DNA from 3 places in the Amycolatopsis sp. NPDC043885 genome. Region 2 is predicted to be linked to each of the others. Evidence: riboswitches for the same ligand, from Rfam matches in the RefSeq annotation. Region 2 holds a riboswitch; each other region holds the start of a gene.
What was found. Region 2 has a riboswitch for S-adenosylmethionine ahead of AC069I_RS31420 (aminotransferase class V-fold PLP-dependent enzyme). Riboswitches for the same ligand answer to the same signal wherever they lie in the genome.

Region 1 (7,328 bases), on a different contig from region 2:
CGACAGGAACTCCAGCGGCGTGATCTTGACGAGCTCGACGCCGAACGTCATCGGCACCGTCAGGAACCCGACCATCCCCATGTCGTGGAAGGTGGGCAGCCACGAGACCATCACGTCGACGTCGAAATCGAACTCTGCCCGGTCGACCATCGCCTTGACGTTCGAATACAGGTTCCCGTAGGTGATCTGAACGGCCTTCGGGTCGGCCGTCGACCCGCTGGTCAGCTGCAGGAGCGCCGTGTCCGATTCGGCTGTCGGCACGGGCTCCGGCAGCGGTTCGGCCTCGAGCAGCTCGGCGATGACCTGGAAGGCGATGCCGTGCTCCGTGAGCACCGGCGCCAGCTGATCGAACGGCTCACCGAGCAAAACCAGGCCGGACCCGATCATCCGCAGCACGCGAACGGTGTCCTCGGCCCATTCGGCGAGGTCTGTGCGCTGCGTCGGCTGGTGCAGCATCGTCACGCTGCCGCCGGCGAGCCAGACCGCCTGAACCGTCGGCGCGATCAGCGACGGCGCCGCCGCCAGTACCGCGACCGCTTTGCCGGGTTCCAGCCCAGCCGCCACCAGACCCCCGGCGACCCGCTTGGCCTGCTCGTGAATCTCGGCCCACGTACGCCGAACCGGCTCCTTGGGCTCCCCGGTGACCATTCCCCGCTGCTGACCTCGCCCCGCCGCGGTGGCGACGAGCGTGTCCACGAACCGACTCATGCGCGTCACACTACTGTCCGCGCTGAACGGCCCGCTCGCCGTCGAGCGAACTCATTCGATCGCTTCGGAGGTCTCGAGCCACTGGGCCTCGACCTCCTCCTTCTCCGTTTCGACGGCTTTCAATTCGGTGTTCAGCTCGATGAGTTTCGTCGGATCGGTCGCCGCGGCGAGCAGCGCCGCATGCAGCTTCTCTTCCTTCGCGTGCAGCTGGTCGAGCTTGCGCTCGAGGCGGGACAGCTCCTTCTGGGCCGCCCGCTGTTCCGCGGCGTTCTTCCTGGGCGCGGAGGCCTGCGCGTTGCCGCTCTTTCGGTCTCCGCCGGCCTTCTCGAGTTTCTTGGCGCGCCGGTCGAGGTACTCCTCGATCCCGCCCGGCAGGTGGGTCACTTGCCCGTCCCCGAACAAGGCCACGATCGTGTCGCAGACGCGTTCCACCAGGTATCGGTCGTGCGAAACGACGACGAGGCTGCCCGGCCAGGAATCCAGCAGATCTTCGAGCTGCTGCAAGGTGTCGATGTCGAGATCGTTCGTCGGTTCGTCGAGCAGCAGCACGTTGGGCTCGGCCATCAGGAGCCGGCACAGCTGCAGACGGCGCCGTTCACCACCGGAAAGGTCCTCGACCGGCGTCCACTGCCTCGCGGCGGGGAAACCCAGCTTTTCGGCCAGCTGGGAAGCGGTCAGCTCCTGCTTGCCGAACACGACCCGGCCGGAGACCTCTTCGATCGCCTGCAGCACGCGCAGATCGCCCGGCAGGTCATCGAGCTCCTGGCGCAGATGCGCGAGGCTGACCGTCTTGCCCTGGATCCGTCGTCCCGTCTCGGGTTCCCTGTCGCCGCCGAGCAGCTTGAGGAGCGTCGTCTTGCCGGACCCGTTGACGCCGACCAGGCCGATCCGATCGCCGGGCCCGATCCGCCAGGTGACGTGATCGAGCAGAGTGCGGTCGCCGACGGTCAACGTGGCGTCCTCGATCTCCAGCACGGTCTTCCCCAGCCGACGGCGGGCGAACGCCTGCAGCTCGACCGAATCACGCGGCTCCGGCACGTCGGAGATCAACGCCTCCGCCGCCTCGACGCGGTATCGCGGCTTCGACGTCCTGGCCTGCGGACCGCGACGCAGCCATGCGAGCTCTTTACGTGCCAGGTTCTGCCGCTTTTCCTCGGCCGTCGCCGCAAGCCTCGCCCGCTCGGCCCGCGCGAAGATCCAGTCCGCGTATCCGCCTTCGTACTGCTCGACGCGACCGTTGGCGACCTCCCAGGTCACACTCGCGACCGTGTCGAGGAACCACCGGTCGTGGGTGACGACCACGACCGCGATCTTGCGGTTGAGCAGGTGATCCGCGAGCCAGCGCACACCTTCCACGTCGAGGTGGTTGGTGGGCTCGTCGAGGACGACGAGGTCCAGTTCACCGGTGAGGGCGGCCGCCAACGCGACACGGCGCCGTTCGCCACCTGACAGGTTCGCCGTCGCCTTCTCGATACCGAGAGCGGTGATGCCCAAACCATCCATAATGGACCGGACACGCGCGTCAGCGGCCCACTCGTGCTCCGCGCCGTAGCGCTCCAGCACGACGTCTCCGACCGTGCTGCCGTCGGGAAGTTCGGTCCGCTGGGTGACCACCGCCATCCGCAGGCCCCGGACTTGACTGACACGTCCCGCGTCCGGCTCGCTGATCCCCGCGAGGACCTCCAGCAGCGTCGTCTTCCCGCCCCCGTTGAGACCGACGACACCGATACGCTGCCCCTCCGCCACACCGAGCGAAACACCGTCGAGCAGCGGGCGCACCCCGAAGGACTTGCTCACCGACTCCAGGTTGACCAAGTTGGCCATGCCTCAGCCGATCCTTTCCAAAAAGCTCGCACCACAACGAATTAGTCGGTGTCCATTTCGGACACCCTCATGCGTGCACCCGAGGCGGCGACGGCCGCGGCGCGTCGTCTCCGCCGACCAGCCGGGCTCCGGGGACCGGCCCGTGCGCGACGCGCACCGTGCGACAGACACCCGCGCCGGACAGCTCCGCGGCCACCTCGACGGCCGACTGGGCGTCCGCGCACAGGAACGCGCAGGTCGGCCCGGATCCGGACACGGTGCCGGCGAGCGCCCCCGCGTTGACTCCCGCCCTCAATGTGCGACGCAGCCCCGGACGCAACGAGACAGCGGCCGCCTGCAGGTCATTGCCAAGAAGCAGCGCCAGCTGCCGCGGGTCGCCGGATGCCAGCGCCTCCACCACCGGAGTGTGCGAGCCGATTCGCGGCGGGCTGCCCTCTTCACGCAACTTGTCCAGCTCGCCGAACACCCGTGGAGTCGAAAGCCCACGCTGGTCGAAGGCCAGGACCCAGTGGAAGGTGTGCCTCGACAAGACAGGCACCAGCTGCTCGCCTCGGCCGGTGCCCAGCGCTGTCCCGCCGTAGAGCGCGAAAGGTACATCGCTACCGAGCTTCGCGGCGATACCCGCCAGTTCGTCCCGGGAGATGTCGAGCTTCCAAAGCGACGCGAGCCCCACCAGCGTCGCGGCCGCGTCGGCACTGCCACCGGCCATCCCGCCCGCGACCGGGATGCCTTTGCGCAACACGACTCTGACCTTGGACTCGCCGTCCGCCTTGCCGACGTGGGCCGCCAACGCCTGCGCCGCCTTCCAGGCGAGGTTGTTGGCTCCTGTCGGTACGGAACCTTCACCTTCGCCGTAGACCTCGACACCGGGGTCCTCGGTGACCGCGACGGTCACCTCGTCGGTCAGGGAAAGCGCCTGGAACACGGTCACCAGCTCGTGGTAACCGTCCGGGCGTACGTCACCGACCGACAGGTGCAGGTTGACCTTGGCGGGAACCCTGACGGTCACTGGGGGCGGTACGACGGCGAGCACGCGTCAAGCCTACGTGGCCGCTCCACTTGCGCTGTCACCAGGAGAAAGAGAACGGACGGGTCGGACGCGAACGGGCCGCCCGGACGAAATTCGTCCTGAGCGGCCCGTTCGCGGAGAAATCAGGCGGCGACACCCTGCGGCCCGCGGACCGGGTGGGTCACGTGGCCGCCACGTTCGGCGATCCAGGCGAGCGCGGCGTCCGCGCGCTCACCACGCACCCCGAGGCGGAACCGGCCGACCGGCGTGTCGCCGATCCGGGTCAGGCCGCCCCCGATGGTGGCGAGTTCGACGTCGAAGCGACCGGCGGCCTCCGGCAGCAGCGCACCGACCGAGGCGAAGCCGACGAGCACGACGTCCACCGCGCGGTCGTACTTCGAGGCCTGTGCCCGCCCGGTTTCGATGGCGGGAAGCAGCGCCTGCGCGGTCCGGCTGTTCGGGTCGGAGACCAGGTCGAGCACGGTTCCGCGTTCGATGATCGCGCCGGCCTCCAGAACCGCGACGTCGTCGCAGACACGGCGGACCACGCCGGCGTCGGGAGTGGTGAGCAGCACGGTGACGCCGAGCTCGGCGCGCGCGCGGTCGAGCACGGTCAGGACCGCGCCGGACTCCTCGGGCTGCACGCCCGCGGTCGGGTCGTCGGCCAGGAGCACGGACGGCCCGGCGGCCAGCGCCTTGGCGATGGCCACGCGGCGCAGCTGCCCCGCGGACAAGTCGCCCGGTCGCTGCCCCGCACGGGGGGTGAGCCCGACCAGGTCGAGCAGGTTGCCGACCCGGTTGCGGCGCTGCGGCCCGTCGAGGCCGAGCTGCTCGAGCGGCGAAGCGATGTTGCCGGCGATGGTGCGCTCGGCGAGCAATTCCGGCTTGGTGCTCACGACTCCGACCTGGCGCCGGATTTCGCGGAGCCGGCGTCCGTCGAGTGTCCCGGTGTTGAGGCCGTCGAGACGGACGACGCCGCGGTCGGGACGCTCCTGAAGACCGATGCACCGGGCGAGGGTCGATTTGCCGGAGCCCGCCGGACCGACGACCCCGAACAGCGAGCCTGCTTGGATGTCCACGCTCACATCGCGCAGTGCGACGACGGGATTTCCGTTGAGGGGAAAGGACTTGGACAGGTTTTCGACAGTGATCACGAAGGGCTCCATGCACATGGGGCGCTGCTTCTTTCGAGCGCGCCAACCGTCACCGAGTAACCGTCCGGGAAACGAACGGATTCAGAGATAAGGGAAAGGACTCAGGCAGTAACGGTGGAGCGTCGACACGCACTTACCGTGCGGCGACCTTCATCGACGACACGTCGCCTGGTCAGCAGGAGCGGGTGGGTGACCCTGTTCATTAGGCACAGCCTCCATCGGTCCTGGCGGTAGCACCTGCCCTGTGGAGGGTGGTTGCTGCGACTTCGGCGAGCCAGGTCTCTCAGTCGCTCGGGATGGCTTATTGAGTAAAACCGATCCCACTGGATGAAAGCAAGCGCGTAGGCGCAGATCACACGTCTGGTCGCGTCCATCATACAGGATGGGAAGTCCATATTATGAGACGCCAGTAGGCGTATCTACGTCACGACAGGCGCGCTGCCTGCTAAGACGAGGTCCGCCCACGCCGAATCGAGAGGAGGAATCACGCAGGTGCGCGGCCTTGGCCTGCCGCCGTTCGCGCGGCTCCGGTCACACCTGCGACACGTGGTCAGCCGGCGGCCGCGGCGATCCGGGCGAACTGATGAACGTCCAGCTGCTCCCCGCGAGTCTTGGGGTCGATACCCGCCTTTTCGAGCAGTTCCCCCGCGCGTTCGGCGGAACCGGCCCACGACGCCAACGCGGCACGCAAGGTCTTCCGCCGTTGCGAGAAGGCGGCGTCGACGACCGCGAACAGCCGTTCCCGATCCACGGACGACACCACGTCGCCCCGTTCGAACGCGACCAAGGCGGAGTCGACGTTCGGAACGGGCCAGAACACCGCCCGGGGCACCGCGGCGACCTTGCGCGTCTTCCCGTACCAGGCGAGCTTGACGCTGGGAACGCCGTAAGTCCGGCTTCCCGGACCCGCCGCCATCCTGTCCGCGACCTCGGTCTGGACCATTACGAGACCGCTGGTCAGCGACGGCAGTTCGGCGAGCAGGTGGAGCACGACGGGAACGGCGACGTTGTACGGCAGGTTCGCGACGAGCGCCGTCGGCCGCGCGGGCAGATCGTCCGCGGTGATCCGCAACGCGTCCGCGCCGACGACCGTCAGCCTTTCGCCCCCGCCTCGTTCTGCCACGGTGCTCGGCAGCCGCCCCGCCAGGACAGGGTCGATTTCAACCGCGACGACCTCGGCGCCGGTCGCGAGCAGCCCGAGTGTCAGCGAGCCGAGGCCCGGCCCGACCTCCAGGACGACGTCCCCTTCGCCGATCCCCGAAAGGTCGACGATGCGGCGCACCGTGTTGGGATCGTGCACGAAGTTCTGACCGAGCTTCTTGGTCGGACGTACGTCCAGCTCGGCCGCCAGCGCCCTGATTTCCGCAGGACCGAGCAGTTCAGTCACCCGACGATCGTAACCAGGTCCGGTAAGCCACGATTGGCCGGTGGACGACGTCGCACTCGATGGGGAAAAAGTCCGGCTGCGCGAATGGCGCCCGTCCGACCTCGGGCCGCTCCTCGACTTACTCGATCCCGCGCGGCCTTGGCACGAAACGAACGGGCCCTACTTCGGCACCCCGACCACAGCCGCCGCCGAATCCACGGCGCGCGAACTCACCACGATCAAGTCCGATCCGCCCGATCCCCGCACCAGCCTCGCCGTGTGCGATCTGAGCGACGGAAGGCTGATCGGCCGGGTCAGCTGGTACTGGGAAAGCAGGCAGACCGACTGGCGGCGGATGGGGCTGGTCATCTACGACGAGCGGTATTGGGGCGGCGGGTTCGGCACCGAGGCCTTGCGCATGTGGACGACCTACTTGTTCTCCCGCACCGACGCGCTCCGCCTGGACTTCGCCACGTTCTCGGGTAACCCGGGAATGATCGCCGTCGGGCGACGGCTCGGGTTCGTCGAAGAAGGCCGGTTCCGGCGCGCACGGCGCTGGTCCGGCGGCGTCCACGATTCCGTCGTCTACGGGGTGCTCCGCGAGGAGTGGGCCCGGATGCATCGCCAGGGCAAGGGCCCGGCCGGATCCGACCCCACCATCCGTATGGCTTTCCGAAGCGACACGCATCCCACTCAAGGGTGATCGGCGCAGGTTCGCACCGCCGGAGCGTGATGATCATCCACCCGATCGATACCGTGCATTCGTTCGAATCTGCCTCGACAATCGAGGGATGACCAGTACAAACATTCCCAAGACCTTCCCGCTCAACCTGCCGGAAGGTGACGCCGACCTGCTTCTCGACGAGTTGCAGACGCGGCTACGCGAAGGGCGACGTCTTGTCGCCGAAGTCGGCCAGATCCTGGCCGAGATCGAGTCACGTGGGGTCCGTGAGCTCTACGGACACAACTCGATCGCCGTCTTCTACGAGCATGTGGCCCGGGTACCTCGAGCAGAGGCTCAGAGAGTGACCGGCAGAGCGCTGGCGCTCAATTCGAGACGGGCGCGCGACGGCACGTCGATCGACCCCGTCGCGCCCCTGACCGGTACTGCGGCCACCACCGGCGCGCTGGCCGAGGCCAGCATCGACCGGATCGTCACGGTCATGAAGAGGCTGCCCGAGCACGTCACCGCGAGCGCACGCCTCGAGGCCGAGGAGGGCTTGGTCGAGCTCGCCCGCGTCGCGAGACCGCGCGACGTCACGGTGGC
Region 2 (7,328 bases):
TCGACGGCTTCGGAGGGCCGGCGATCATCGTCGCGATGAAGACTTCGGGCGAACTCCTGGCGGTCGCGCAGAACGGCGCGGCCGGGAACCGGCCGGATGCGCTCAACGGCCTGTACTCGCCGGGTTCGGCTTTCAAGATCGCCACGGCGACCGCGGCGTTGCAGCAGGGCGGGGTCACCGCCGACTCCCCGTTGGCCTGCCCGGGCAGTGAGCAGATCGGGACCCGCACGCTCAAGAACGACAACGGGTTCGACCTGGGGACCGTCCCGCTGAAGACGGCGTTCGCCGCGTCGTGCAACACGACCTTCGGGCGGCTCGCCAAGCAGCTGCCCGCGGACGGACTCGCGAGGGCCGCAAGCCAGTTCGGCCTCAACGCCGACTTCGAGATCCCGGGCCTCGCGACGGAGACCGGGAAGGTGGAGCCGTCCGGCAGCGGTGACGAGCAGGTCGAAGCCGGGATCGGGCAGGGCAGGGTCCAGGTCAGCCCGCTGGGTGCGGCGCTCATGGCCGCGACGGTCGCCACGGGGAAGCCGGTGGTCCCGAAGCTGTGGCAGGGGCTGGAGACCAAGGTCAACGCCGGGTACCAGGCCCCGCCGGCCGGAGTGCTGAACCAGGTCCGCGCGATGATGCGCGAGGTCTGCACGACAGGGACCGCGAAGGCGCTGAAAGGCAGCGGGGCGGTCTTCGGCAAGACGGGGACGGCGCAGTTCGGGTCGGGCGCGGACGCCAACGGCTGGTTCGTCGGCTATCGCGGGGACGTCGCTTTCGCCGTCATGCTCGAAGGTTCCAACGACTCCAAACCCGCGGTGCAGCTGGCGGCGAAGTTCCTGGCAGGCTGACGCTTCGGCGGTCGCCGAACCGTGGGTCTTCTACGGTGGACGCATGGAGACGATCGCCCTGGCCGAGGTCGCGGCCGTGCTCGCCGATCCGAGCCGCGCGTCGATGTGCCTCGCGCTGCTCGACGGGCGTGCCTGGACGGTGACCGAGCTGGCAGGCGCGGCCGAGGTGGCCGCGTCGACTGCGAGCGAGCACGTGACGAAGCTGACCGAGGCAGGCTTCGTCGTGCGGGTCAAGCAGGGGAGGCACAGTTACGTCCGGATAGCCGACCCCCGGGTGGCGGAACTGATCGAGCATCTGGCGCAGCACGCCGAGCATCGGCCGGTGAAGGGGCTGCGGTCGTCCGTGCGGGTGAAGCGGCTCGGGTTCGCCAGGACCTGCTACGACCACCTCGCCGGGACGGTCGGCGTCGCGCTGCGGGACGGGATGCTCGCCACTGGGCTGATCGACGACGCCGGCGGCCTGACGCTGACCGATCGCGGCCGCGAGGTGCTCGGCGCACTCGGGGTGGAGATCGACGGCGGCCGCCGCCCGATGCTGCGTGACTGTCTGGATTGGACGGTCCGGCGTGATCATTTGGCGGGCCGGGCCCCCGCGGCGTTACTGTCTCACGGAGTGAGCGCCGGCTGGTTGTCCCGTGAGGGCAACCGCGCGGTGAAAGTCCTGCCCGCGGCGGAAGAACCGTTCGCGGAACTCGGCGTCGACCTGGTGGCCCTGCGCAGTCCGTAATGGACAGTCTGTAACACAGGCTGTCCGGACGGTTTTCGGCCGGTACACGGACGAGTGACGAGCACCGCCTCACTATTCTGGAGCCCTCACGGCGACCGGAACGGGAGGCGACATGGAGCAACTCCCGCTCATTCTCGGCACCGGCGGGGCCGTGCTGCTCGTCGCCGTGATCGCCGTCCGGGTGTCGATCCGGGTCGGCCTTCCTTCGCTGCTGTTGTACCTGGGCATGGGGGTCCTGCTCGGCGAAGCCGGGTTCGGCATCCAGTACGACAACCCCGAGCTGACCCAGTCGCTCGGCCTCGCCGCGCTGGTGATGATCCTGTCCGAAGGTGGCCTCACCACCCGGTGGTCGGCCGTGAAACCCTCGCTGGGCATCGGAATCGCACTGTCCACAGTGGCCGTGGTGGTGAGCATCGCGGTCACCGGCGCCGCCCTGCACTGGTTACTGGGCCTGGACTGGCGGATGGCGTTGCTGTGGGGCGCGGTACTGGCCTCGACCGACGCCGCCGCGGTCTTCTCGGTGCTGAGATCCGCGGGGATCGGCAAGCGGCTCGTCGGCGCGCTGGAGATCGAGTCGGGGATCAACGACGCCCCGGCCTACATCGCCGTCGTCGTCCTCGCCGAGGGGACGACCATCGACTGGTCGCTGCCGCTGCTGGTGGTCTACGAACTCGCCGCCGGGCTGGTGATCGGCCTGGCCTTCGGCTGGGGCGGGGTGTTCGCGCTGCGCCGGGCGGCGCTTCCCGCCACCGGTCTGTACCCGCTGGCCACGGTCGCGGTGTGCGTCGTGGCGTACTCGAGCGGGCAGCTCGCCCACGCGTCGGGCCTGCTCGCCACCTACGTGGCGGCCCTGGTGCTGGGGAACTCGAAGCTGCCGCACCGGTCGGACACGCTGTCCTTCGCCGAAGGGCTCGGCTGGCTCGCGCAGATCGGCCTGTTCGTGCTGCTCGGCCTGTTCGCCTCGCCGAGCAGGATCTTCGAAAGCCTGGTCCAGGGCCTGGTCGCGGGTGCGGTCGTGCTGCTGCTCGCCCGCCCGCTGTCGGTGCTGCTGTCGGCGCTGCCGTTCAAGATCCCCTGGCGAGAACAGGTGTTCCTGTCCTGGGCCGGGCTGCGCGGTGCGGTCCCGATCGTGCTCGCGCTGATCCCGCTGTCGTCCGGGGTGCCGGGCGCGCAGCAGCTGGTCGACGCGGTGTTCGTGCTGGTCATCGTGCTGACACTGCTCCAAGGGGCGACGCTGACCCCGCTCGCGAGAATCCTCGGGCTGGCCCAGCACGCCGAGGCGCACGAGATCGACGTCGACTCCGCGCCGCTCGACGAGATGGGCGCGGAACTCCTGCAGGTCCGGATCCACGCGGGATCGAAGATGCACGGCGTGTACCTGGCCGAACTGCGGCTGCCGGTGGGGGCGACGATCAGCCTCCTCGTCCGAGACGGCTCCGGCTTCACGCCGAACAAGAACACCAGGCTCCAGGAACGCGACCAGTTACTCGTCGTGACGACCGCCGAAGCCCGTGACGCGGCCGAACGACGCCTGCGGGCCGTCGACCGCGCAGGCCGCCTCGCCAGGTGGAAGGGCGAATCCGGCCAGTAGGTCACGAACCGGCACCAGCTGTTCGTCGGTTGATCTCAGAAAATTCTTCCCTTTCGTACTCCCTTTGAATTACTTTCCCCGCAACTGACTCCATCGAATGGGTGAGTGTCACGGGGTAAGGAGTACGTAAGGTGACGAAACTTCCTGTGCGGTTCGCCGGTCTGGGGGCCGCTGTGGCGCTCGTCGGAGTGGTTCTCGCCGCCCCGACTGCGACGGCGGCCGGGGCCTTTCCCGCGTTCGGGCTCCCCTTCGACACGGGCCAGTCGGTCTACTCGGCGGGGATCCACTCGGACAACGGGACGTCCGGAGTGAAGAACGCCATCGACTTCAGCCCCGGGGACAAGACCGTTCGCGCCCCGCTGGCGGGCACGGTCCGGATCCAGCACTGCTCCGGTGGCGACTGGGTGACCGTCGACCACGACGGCGGCTGGCGGACCGGGTACTACCACCTGGAGAACATCGCGGTCACCGACGGCCAGAAGGTCGCCCCCGGCGACGCGCTCGGCCGGACCGGTAACGCGCTGCCCTGTGGTGGCAGCAGCACCGGCGCCCATGTGCACTTCACCCTGTGGACCCTGCCCACGGCGGCCGTGCAGGGCGGCGACTCGCGCGACTTCGGGGTCGGCGCGGGCAACTGGAACGGCCTGTCCTACGACGAGGTCTCGACCAAGGTCGCCGAGGCCTACGGCGAAGCCGTCGACGGCAAGACCTTCGGCGGCTGGCGGTTCACCGCGGGCACCGATCAGTACTCCGGCACAGCGACTGAGGTCTCCTCCCGCGCGACCGTCCCGCTGCCCGGCCGATTCCGGGTCTGACCGGCCGTTGCCCGGCGCGGCGCGGCGCCGGGCAGCGGTTCTTCCCGCTTGCGGAGCACGTGAGCGGCGTCTCAAGATGCGGACGAGGGCTGGCTCGATCGCCCGCTCATCCGCTAACTTCGTTCCTAGGTCACGAGTGTCAGCGTCAAGCCCCGGCTAGCTGACCGGCAACCCTCCTACCGCGGTGGGGTGCCCCGGGTGAGGACCTGGCTCGTCGCGTGGTGCGACGGGCAAGCGCGGGATCCTCGTCGGGTCCCCTGACCCGGAGGATGACGATGACTCTCGCACTCGAACGCACCAGCGCTCCCGCTGAAGTTGCTGAAACCGTTGCCACGCACCAAATCCCGACGGTCGCGTGCGCCGATCTGCGGGTCCCGCTGGTCACCGGCGGCGACATCGGCTACGCCAACCTCGATCACGCGGCGAGCGCCCCCTGCCTGGACAAGGTGCGTGCCGCGGTCGACGAATTCCTGCCCTGGTACGCCAGCGTGCACCGCGGCGCCGGGTTCGCCTCGCAGGTCTCGACCAAGCTTTACGAGCGCACGCGCGGAATCCTGCGCGGCTTCGTCGACGCGCGGTCGACCGACACCGTCGTGTTCACCCGCAACACCACCGATTCCTTCAACCTTCTCGCGCGCAGCCTGCCGAAGCACACGTCGGTCGTCGTGTTCGACACCGAGCACCACGCCGCGCTGCTGCCGTGGAAGGGACCGAACGTCCGCCGGATCGAAACCCCTCGGACCCGCCTCGCCGCGGTGTCCGCCGTGGACGAAGCGCTCGCGGACTGCCCGCAGGGCCCGCGCCTGGTGGTGCTCACCGGAGCGTCCAACGTGACCGGGGAACTATTGCCGGTCAAGGAGATCGCGGCCGTCGCGCGACGGCACGGCGCCCGGATCGCGCTCGACGCGGCGCAGCTCGCGCCGCACCGCAAGATCTCGATCCGCGATCTCGACGTCGACTACGTCGCGCTGTCGGGGCACAAGCTGTACGCGCCTTTCGGTGCCGGCGCGCTGATCGGCCGCGCCGACTGGCTGCGAGCGGCTCAGCCGTACCTCGCCGGTGGCGGCGCGACGAAGCTCGTCACCCGTGACTCCGAAAACCTCGGCGTGGTCTGGAATTCCGGCGCCGAGCGGCACGAAGCCGGTTCGCCCAACACCGTCGGCGTCTACGCGCTCGGTGTCGCCTGCGAGACCCTGGCCGCGAACTGGGGCGGGATCGTCGCCCACGAGGAGGAGCTGCTGGCGCGGCTGCGTCGCGGCCTCGCCGCCATCCCCGGTTTCGCCGAACTGCGGCTGTTCGACGCGCCGGTCGACCGGGTCGGCACGCTCAGCTTCGTCGTCGACGGCTTCGACCCGGGCTGGCTCGCCGCGGTGCTGTCCGCGGAGTACGGCATCGGTGTGCGGGACGGCGCGTTCTGCGCGCACGTGGCGACGAAGCGGCTGATCGCCGTGGCCGGTGCGACGGGGCAGCAGGCCGTGCGGGTCAGCCTCGGCCTCGGCAGCACCACCGAGCACGTGGACCGGATCGTCCTGGCGCTGCGCCAGATCGTCGCCCGCGGCGCGCGCTGGCAGTACGAGAAGCCGGAGGGCCGCTGGGTGCCGGAGAACGATCCGCGCGAACTTCCCCCGTTCTGCGCCTGACCCACTATCCTCTCCCCGCATGGGGAACGAGCGACCGCGTTACTGGTTTCCGCTGGCGTTGCTGGGTTTCGCTCAGCTGATCGTGGTGGCCTTCGGCGGGATGTGGTCCGGGGGCTGGTTCGCCTACGCGCCCGCCGGTGAGCAGCAGTTCCTGACCCAGAATCTGTATGGGGTCGGTGATGGTGGGGTTTTCGGATCCTTGCGCGGGGTCGAGATGAGCCGCGAGACCGCCGCCGCGCTGGACACGTCGTTCGACATCGCCGGCCGGAACGACGACTGGCTGTTCGCCGTTCTCGCGGTCTACCTCGGCACGGTGCTGTTCTACGCCATCCGGACAAAGACCATGCGCTGGTGGAAGGTCGCCGCGATCGCGCTCGGCGGACTGGTCGCCATCGTGCTGGCGGATCTGGTCGGCTACTGGGAATTCGATCTCGACGGTGACACCCGGAGCGCGATCCTGCTGACGCTGGGCCTCGTCGGGCTCGCCTGGCTGGAGCGCAGCGTGCTGGTACTGGTCGTGGCCGCGGCGTTCGTGCTCTGCGCGGTCGTGCTCGCGCAGGGACAGCTCGCGCTGGTGCTTTCGTCGCTGGTCGTGCTCGCCGGGGCGTTCGCGGCCCTGCTGAGCAGGCCGAAGACGGCCGCCGAGGAGTCCTGAACACGCTCAGTGGACAATGGGGCTGTGAGTACTGAGCCCGAAACGGCGCCACCGTCGCCACCGCTGCCCAAGAAGCGCGTCGCCGTGGTGTTCGCCGTCGCCGCGGTGCTGTGGGGGATCGACCTCCTCACCAAGCAGATCGCCGTGTCCACGCTGGAGGGCAAGCAGCCGGTCGAGTTCCTCGGCGGGCTCGTGTACTTCCAGCTGGTGCGCAACCCCGGTGCCGCCTTCTCGATGGCGACCGGGCTGACCTGGGTGCTCGCGCTGGTCGCGATCGCCGTCGTGATCGCCATCGTCTGGCTGTCCCGGCGGCTGCGCTCGGTCGGTTGGGCCATCGGCCTCGGCCTGGTGCTGGCGGGCGCGCTCGGCAACCTGACCGACCGGATCTTCCGCGCGCCCGGCCCGCTGCAAGGGCACGTGGTCGACATGATCTCCGCGTTCGCGCCGAACGGGCAGGGCTGGGCGATCTTCAACGTCGCCGACTCGGCGATCTGCGTCGGCGGCGTGCTCATCGTGATCCTTTCCCTGCTGGGAAAGGACTACGATGGAACGTCTACAAAGGACAAAAAGAAGGCGGCGAGCGAATGAGCGCGCGGATGTTGCCCGTTCCCGACGGGCTCGACGGCATGCGCGTCGACGCGGGGCTGGCGAAACTACTGGGACTTTCCCGCACGGTCGTGGCGGAGCTGGCCGAATCCGGTGAGATCCTCCTCGACGGCAGGCCCGCCGGGAAATCGGACCGGCTGACCGCCGGCGGACTGCTCGAAGTGACGCTGCCCGATCCGGCCTCGGCCGTCGAGGTCGTCGCGGAACCCGTCGAAGGCATGAAGATCCTGCACGACGATGACGACATCGCGGTGATCTCAAAGCCGGTCGGTGTCGCCGTGCACCCGAGCCCCGGCTGGGCCGGGCCGACCGTCGTCGGCGGGCTCGCCGCCGCCGGGCTGCGCATCGCGACCTCGGGCGCCGCCGAACGCCAGGGCGTCGTGCACCGGCTGGACGCCGGCACCACCGGCGTCATGGTCGTGGCGAAGAGCGAGCACGCGTACACCGTGCTGAAG
Region 3 (7,328 bases), on a different contig from region 2:
GCAGCCGATGATGTGCGCGATCTCGGCGGCGTACTTGTCCGGATCCGCCGACGGCAGGTCGATCTTGTTGAGCACCGGGATGATCTGGAGGTTGTTCTCCAGCGCGAGGTACAGGTTGGCGAGCGTCTGCGCCTCGATCCCCTGCGCGGCGTCGACCAGCAGGACGGCGCCTTCACACGCCTCGAGCGCGCGAGAGACCTCGTAGGTGAAGTCGACGTGGCCCGGGGTGTCGATCATGTGCAGGACGTGGTCCTGCCCGTCGACCTTCCAGGGCAAGCGCACGTTCTGCGCCTTGATGGTGATGCCGCGTTCCCGCTCGATGTCCATTCGATCGAGGTACTGAGCCCGCATGGCCCGTTCCTCGACCACGCCGGTGAGCTGCAGCATCCGGTCGGCCAGGGTCGACTTGCCGTGGTCGATGTGCGCGATGATGCAGAAGTTCCGGATGAGCTCCGGGGGCGTGAAGGTCGTGTCGGCGAACGTCGTCAACGGGTTTCCTCGCGAAGGTCGGGGTGTGCCACCTCTATGGTCCCATGCCGCTCCGGGTGCGAGTGGGGGTCATCCCCGATGCGGCCCGTGATGAGCTGTGGTGCCCTCGAAGTATGAGTACTTCACTCTCCCAGATACTCGACCGGACGTTCGGCCATCCCCGGGGACTGCTCGGCCGGTTCGGCGGCCGGGCGATGGCGCACGGCAACGCCGCCACCGAACTTCGCGTCGTCGAGCTGGCGTCGATCGGGTCCGGCGAAACCGCCCTGGTCGTGGGCCCTGGGCCGGGCATCGGTCTCGAGGCCACGGCCGCGCGCGCGGGCCGCGCGATCGGCGTCGACCCCTCCCAGGAGATGCTCGTCCGCTCGCGCCGCCGCTGCGGCGACGAGGTGGAGCTACGGCACGGCACCGCGGACTCCACAGGCCAGCCGGACGAGAGCGTCGACGTGGTCCTGAGCGTCAACAACGTGCAGTTGTGGAGGGACCGGGCGGCCGGGTTCGCCGAACTGTTCCGCGTCTTGCGGCCCGGCGGGCGGCTGCTGCTGTCGGCGCACGAGAAGTGGCTGCCGGTGTCCCGGCACGAGCTGGCCGACGAAGTGACCGCCGCCGGCTTCACCGACCTGCAGACCTGGACCTGGGAACCGCCGGGCTTCGGTGCCTCGCTCGCCGCTCAGCTGCGCGCGATCAAGCCGCCGGCCTAGCGCGGATCAGTGCGCAACGGGTGCTCACGCGGCACCTCGACCAGCACGATCCTGGTGCCGTCCGGATCGGCGATCCACGCTTCGTCCAGACCCCAGGGTTCACGCCGCGCCCCGCGGACAGGCTCCAAACCCTTCTCCGCGAGTTCCTCGAGCGCCGCGGGCAGATCCCGCACTTGGAGCCACAACGCGACGTCCGGGGTCGGGCCGGTTTTCCCGGTACCGACGATCTCGATCGACCCGTTCCCGGCGAAGAACACCGTCCCGCCGGGGAACTCCTTGTCGATGGCCAGGCCCAGGGTGTCCCGATAGAACGCCGTCGACACGTCGAGGTCCTTCGGGTGGATCAGCACCCTGCTGCTCAGCACGTCCATGGCTCAATCCCTACCGGATGGGTTCAGGCCATCGCAATCGCGGTGATCCCCGCCAGCACCACCACCGACCCGGCCAGCCTGCGGACGGCGTTCGCCTCCCCCAGGACCAGCCAGGCGGCGAGGCCGCCCAGGACGATGCTCAGCTCCCTCGCCGGTGCGACGAGGCTCACCGGAGCGATCTGGAGGGCGTAGAGCACCAGCAGGTAGGCGGCCGGCGAGAGCACACCGACGACGAACACCTCACGCTTGTGTTCGCGCCAGAGCCACGAGATCTCTTCGCGGTCCTTCAGCGCGTACGGCGTCATGAGGAGGCTCTGCACGATCGCGCCGGTTCCGAAGTAGACGATCGGCGGGACCGCGAGGCCCGTGACCGAATGGGCGTCCCAAAGTGTGTAGGCGGCGATCGTGAGCCCGGTCAGCATTCCGTAGACCAGGCCTTTGCGGCGAGCGACACGATCGGCGGCGTCGGCATGCGCCGACGCCCGGCCGGTCCCGATCACCAGCACTCCGGCGACCACGAGGAACGCGCCCACCAGGCCGAGCACCCCCGGCCGCTCGCCGAGCAGTACGACGGCCGCGAGCACCGAGATCAGCGGCCCGGTACCGCGGGCGACGGGATAGACGACGGAAAGGTCGCCGACGGCGTAGCCCCGCTGGAGGACGATCCCGTAGGTGACGTGGAACACCGCCGTGACCACCGCGGCGAGCAGCCAGGTCCACTGTGGACGTTGCGGCTCCACGGCCAGCGAGACGGCCATGACGGGGACGAGCAGGATCGCGGAGAGGCTGTAGTAAGCCCAGACGAACCGGGCTCCGCCACGACGGATCCGCTTGGCCGCGAGGTTCCAGCCCGCGTGGATGACGGCGGCGATGACGACGAAAAACAGGGCGGTGGCGTTCACGACGGACCTTTCACGTTTTCCGCGCACGCGGAAAACACCGGTCCTCCAGGCTTTTGTCCCGTCAGATGAACGGCGGCGCTTCCGGCCCCGCCGATGGTGCCGCTCGGACCTGTCCCATCTGCCCTGATTGTGTGTTTCGCTGAACGGGCAGGCGGCGGAACCCTAGGCACTACGCTCCGCACCGTACCTCAAGCACCCGTCCCGAGGTGGCCGCGAGCCACCCCTGGACGGCTGTTAAGCTTGCCTTTCACCGTCGTGTGGCATTCCGTCATGGAGGAAACCCGCGCGCTCCCACGAGCACGCAGGGCCGGTCACAGCGCGGCGGTGAAACCACCGAGAGATTCAAGAGGAGCGCCCCCGTGGCCAACATCAAGTCGCAGATCAAGCGCATCACCACCAACGAGAAGGCGCGTCAGCGCAACCAGGCGATCCGGTCCTCGGTGAAGACCGCGATCCGCAAGTTCCGCGAGGCCGCCGACGCCGGCGACAAGGCCAAGGCCCTGGAGCTGCAGAAGGACGCGGCCAAGAAGCTGGACAAGGCCGTGACCAAGGGCGTTCTCCACGCCAACCAGGCCGCCAACAAGAAGTCCGCGCTGGCGAAGCGCGCGAACTCTCTCTGATCGGCTTTCGAAGGGCCCCGGCGACGCGCGTCGCCGGGGCCCTTCGCCGTGTTCAGCGGCTTGCGCCGTGGGCGGCGACGACCTCCAGGACGGCGCGCTCCAGCGCGTACTCCGGGTTGGCCGCGACCCCTTTGACCTCGGCGTTGAGCCGGGCGACCACCCGCATCGCGGTGGCGAGCCCGTCCTGGCCCCAGCCGCGGGCCTGCCCCTGGGCCTTGCGCACCTTCCACGGCGGCATCCCCAGCTCACCCGCCATCTGGTTCGGGTTCCCGCGACCGGCACCGGACACCCGCGCGATCGTCCGGACGGCGTCGGCGAGGGCGTCCGCGACCAGCACGTGCGGTACGCCCAGCTGCATCGCCCAGCGCAGCGACTCCAGCGCCGCCGCCTTGTCCCCGGCGACGGCCTTCTCCGCGACGGCGAACCCGTTCACGTCCGCACGGCCCCGGTGGTAGCGCCGGACCGCCTGCTCGTCGACCGTTCCGCCGGCGTCCGCGACCAGCTGGGTCGCCGCCGACGACAGTTCACGCAGATCCGAACCGACCGCGTCGATCAGCGCGAGCACGGCCGCACCGTCGATCTTCCCGCCGACCCGGCGGACCTCGTTGCGGACAAAGGATTCCCGCTCCGCGGGCTTGGTCAGTTTCGGGCACTCGACAACCTCCGCACCGGCCTTCTTCAAGGCAGCGGGAAGCCCCTTCGCGGCCTTGCTCCGGCCGCCTCCGCTGTGCACGACGACAAGCACGATGCCGTCGGCGGGCGCCTTGACGTAGGCCATCACCCCGTCGGCTAGCTCCTGCGAGATGTCGTGCGCGGACTCGAGGACGATCACCCGGCCTTCGGCGAACAGGGAGGGGCTGACCATCTCCGCGAGGGCTGGGACTGTGAGGTCCGACACCCGGATCCGGGTGAGATCCGCCGTCGGGTCGGCCGCCTTGGCCGCGTCCGAGGCGCTGCGGACCGCGCGTTCGATCAGCAGCTCTTCCTCACCGAGAACCAGGACCAGCGGCGATGGGGCGGAAGCTTGCGTCGTCACGGTGACGATCCTGCCACTCCTCCTCTCGTGTGCTTTGTCCGGTGATGTGTTGCGGGCACTGTGGCCCCACCTGAGCCTCATGTCGTACGGTGTTGGCGAGGCGACGCGATCATGCGCGTGCCGACAATCGAATACCGCTCATCCAGAGGGGCAGAGGGAACGGCCCGATGAAGCCCCGGCAACCGGCGTCAGCCTGTCATCCCGCGATCGCGGGATAGCTGACGAACACGGTGCCAATTCCGGCCCGCCATGGCGGGGCAGATGAGGAAAGGAACCTCGCGATGACCGCAACCCTCGGCACGACCTCCACCACCAAGACCCCGGATCTCGGACCGGCCGTCGAACTGGTGTCGAAGGAAGAGGGACACCGGCAGCCGCTCGCTCCCGAATTCGTTTCCGCCGAGGATTTCTCGCCGCTCGAAGTCGCCTACGACTTCGGCCGCGTGCGCCGCGAGGACATCGAAGCCGGACCGAAGAACATTTGGCGCTACAAGAAACTCCTTCCCGTTCCCTCGAATGTCGAAGAGATCCCCAACACCGAACCCGGCGCCACCCGGCTCATCCAGGCCGACAGGCTCGCGAAAGCCTTGGGTGTCAAGAAGGTCTGGGTCAAGGACGACACCGGCAACCCCACCCACTCCTTCAAGGACCGCGTGGTCGCCGTCGCTTTGGCGGCCGCGCGCGAGTTCGGGTTCGATGTGCTCGCCTGTCCCTCGACCGGCAACCTGGCCAACGCCGTCGCCGCCGCGGCGGCCCGTGCCGGCTGGCGGTCGGTCGTGCTGATCCCGAAGACCCTGGAACGCGCCAAGATCCTCACCACCGCCGTGTACGACGGTGACCTGATCGCGGTCGACGGCAACTACGACGACGTGAACCGGCTCGCCACCCAGCTCGCCGCCGAGCAGGAGAGCTGGGCGTTCGTCAACGTGAACGTCCGGCCCTACTACTCGGAAGGCTCCAAGACGCTGGCCTTCGAGGTCGCCGAACAGCTCGGCTGGCGACTTCCCTCCCAGATCGTGGTGCCGATCGCCTCCGGTTCCCAGCTCACCAAGGTGGACAAGGGTTTCCGCGAGTTCGGGCAGCTCGGCCTCGTCGACGAGACGCCGTACAAGGTGTTCGGCGCGCAGGCCACCGGCTGCTCCCCCGTCTCGGCGGCCTTCCGCGCGGGGCACGACGTCGTCCAACCGGTCAAGCCGGACACGATCGCCCGGTCGCTGGCGATCGGGAATCCGGCCGACGGCCCCTACGTCCTCGATGTGGTCAACCGCACCGGTGGCGCGATCGAAGACGTCACCGACGAAGAGGTCGTCGAGGGCATCCGGCTGCTCGCCCGCACCGAAGGCATCTTCACCGAGACCGCCGGCGGCGTCACCGTGGCGACGGCCAAGAAGCTCATCGAGACCGGCAAGCTCAACCCGGACGAGGAGATCGTCCTGCTGATCACCGGTGACGGCCTCAAGACCCTCGACGCCGTCGAGGACAAGATCGGCCCCAAGGCCACCGTCAGCGCCTCGGCCGACGCGGTGCGCGAGGCTCTGGGCATCTGAGTTCCCGTCGGCCCGCCTCAAGTACGAGGCGGGCCGCGGGGCTCACCCCGGCGTACCAGGGCGAGGCCTCGCGCGTCGGCGAGGACCGCGGTGTCGCCGTCCGTGTCCGTCCTGGCGACCGACGCGCCGACGGCGGCCAGATTGTCCAAAGTGGACTTGTTCGGATGCCCGTACGTGTTTCCGGCGCCGACGCTCACCAACGCCGCCCGCGGCGCGACGGCGTTGAGGAAATCCGGTGCCGTGTAACGGCTTCCGTGGTGCGGGACCTTCAGGATATCGGCACGCAGTTCTGCCCCCTCGGCCATCAGGTCGGCCTGCGCGGCGAGCTCGATGTCGCCCGTCAGGAGCACCCGGCCCGCCGGGGTCCCGGCGCGCAGGACGACGGAACCGTTGTTGATCACCGTGCCGTCCTGTTCGCGGACCGATCGACCGGTGACATACCGCGGCCCCAGTACATCCAGTGACAACCCCGGCCAGTCCAGCCGTTGCCCGATCTCCAGCTCCAGCAAGGGAATCCCGCGGCGCGCGGTCTCGTCCGCGACCTGCTGCCACGCCCAGGCGGGAGCCCGGCCGGGGCCGACGGCGACCGCCCCGACCGACCTGCCCTCGAAGACGGATTCGAGGCCGCCGATGTGGTCGGCGTGCAGATGACTCAGCACGATCAGCGGAACCCGGTCGACGCCGAGCCTGCTCAGGCATTCGTCGACCGGCCCCGGTTCCGGCCCGGTGTCGACCAGGACCGCCCGCCCTTGCTCGCCGGTGGCGAGGACGACGGCATCGCCCTGCCCGACGTCGCAGGCGACGGCACTCCACGACGCCGGCGGCCACGCCGGAGCCAGCACTCGCACCGGTACGAAGACGAGCAGCCCGGCGGCCAGCGCGACCGCCAGGAGGATCCTGGCGTGCCGCAGCCGGATGGCGACGAGCAGGACGACAAGCAGTCCGGCCGCCAGAAGCCCGCCCCACCAGCCGTCCGGCCAGTCCAGGACCGCTCCCGGTGCGCGGGCGCCGTGGCGGGCCACGGTGATGAGCCAGCTCGCCTCGGGTTCGGTCAGGCGGACCAGCAGCCTTCCCGCCGACGGCCACCACGGGCCGACGACGCTGGCGAGCACGCCGAACACGGTGGCCGGGGCGACCACCGGCGCGGCGAGCACGTTGGTCACCACCGAGACGAGACTGACCGATCCCGCCATGCCCGCGATGACCGGCGTCGTCACCACGAACGCGGCCAGCGGGATGGTCAGCCCCTCGGCGTAGCCTGCCGGGACACCGCGTCCGACCAGCCATTCCGCCCACCTCGGCGCCAGCAGCACCAGGCCGGCCGTGGCCAGCACCGAAAGCGCGAACCCGAAGTCGGCGGCCATCGCGGGGTCGGCCACTACGAGCCCGGCCACCGCGAACGCCAGCGCGGGCAACGCCGAACCCCGGCGCCCCAGTGCCAGCGCCAGCAGCCCGACCGCCCCCATCACCCCGGCGCGGAGCACGCTGGGCGCGGGCCCGGCGAGGACCACGAACCCGGCGAGCCCCGCGGCGGCCGCGGCGGCGGAGGTCCGCGGCCCGACCCGGAGCACCCTCAGCAGGAGAAGGATCGAGCCGCAGACGATCGCCACGTTTCCACCGCTCACGGCCATCAGGTGGGACATGCCGGAGTCCGTGAACTCG

Region 1: it holds a riboswitch for S-adenosylmethionine, as region 2 does, so the genes downstream of both, AC069I_RS13080 (methionine ABC transporter ATP-binding protein) here and AC069I_RS31420 (aminotransferase class V-fold PLP-dependent enzyme) in region 2, are expected to answer to the same signal.
Region 3: it holds a riboswitch for S-adenosylmethionine, as region 2 does, so the genes downstream of both, thrC (threonine synthase) here and AC069I_RS31420 (aminotransferase class V-fold PLP-dependent enzyme) in region 2, are expected to answer to the same signal.

What each region holds. Positions count from the first base shown of each region.
Region 1 covers NZ_JBWKEA010000003.1:40,261-47,588, forward strand. The annotation lists gene AC069I_RS13065 (fatty acyl-AMP ligase) at 1-708, opposite strand, end outside; gene AC069I_RS13070 (ABC-F family ATP-binding cassette domain-containing protein) at 760-2,532, opposite strand; gene AC069I_RS13075 (4-(cytidine 5'-diphospho)-2-C-methyl-D-erythritol kinase) at 2,600-3,565, opposite strand; gene AC069I_RS13080 (methionine ABC transporter ATP-binding protein) at 3,685-4,695, opposite strand; SAM riboswitch class I at 4,908-4,998, opposite strand; gene rsmA (16S rRNA (adenine(1518)-N(6)/adenine(1519)-N(6))-dimethyltransferase RsmA) at 5,246-6,082, opposite strand; gene AC069I_RS13090 (GNAT family N-acetyltransferase) at 6,123-6,764, shown strand; gene AC069I_RS13095 (DUF222 domain-containing protein) at 6,853-7,328, shown strand, end outside.
Region 2 covers NZ_JBWKEA010000014.1:45,796-53,123, reverse strand. The annotation lists gene AC069I_RS31440 (penicillin-binding transpeptidase domain-containing protein) at 1-839, shown strand, start outside; gene AC069I_RS31435 (ArsR/SmtB family transcription factor) at 883-1,566, shown strand; gene AC069I_RS31430 (potassium/proton antiporter) at 1,679-3,157, shown strand; gene AC069I_RS31425 (M23 family metallopeptidase) at 3,289-3,972, shown strand; SAM riboswitch class IV at 4,101-4,215, shown strand; gene AC069I_RS31420 (aminotransferase class V-fold PLP-dependent enzyme) at 4,248-5,612, shown strand; gene AC069I_RS31415 (hypothetical protein) at 5,632-6,267, shown strand; gene lspA (signal peptidase II) at 6,292-6,855, shown strand; gene AC069I_RS31405 (RluA family pseudouridine synthase) at 6,852-7,328, shown strand, end outside.
Region 3 covers NZ_JBWKEA010000009.1:184,026-191,353, reverse strand. The annotation lists gene lepA (translation elongation factor 4) at 1-489, opposite strand, end outside; gene AC069I_RS25690 (class I SAM-dependent methyltransferase) at 603-1,190, shown strand; gene AC069I_RS25685 (VOC family protein) at 1,187-1,561, opposite strand; gene AC069I_RS25680 (EamA family transporter) at 1,585-2,463, opposite strand; gene rpsT (30S ribosomal protein S20) at 2,823-3,083, shown strand; gene holA (DNA polymerase III subunit delta) at 3,136-4,119, opposite strand; SAM riboswitch class I at 4,255-4,387, shown strand; gene thrC (threonine synthase) at 4,401-5,666, shown strand; gene AC069I_RS25660 (ComEC/Rec2 family competence protein) at 5,684-7,328, opposite strand, start outside.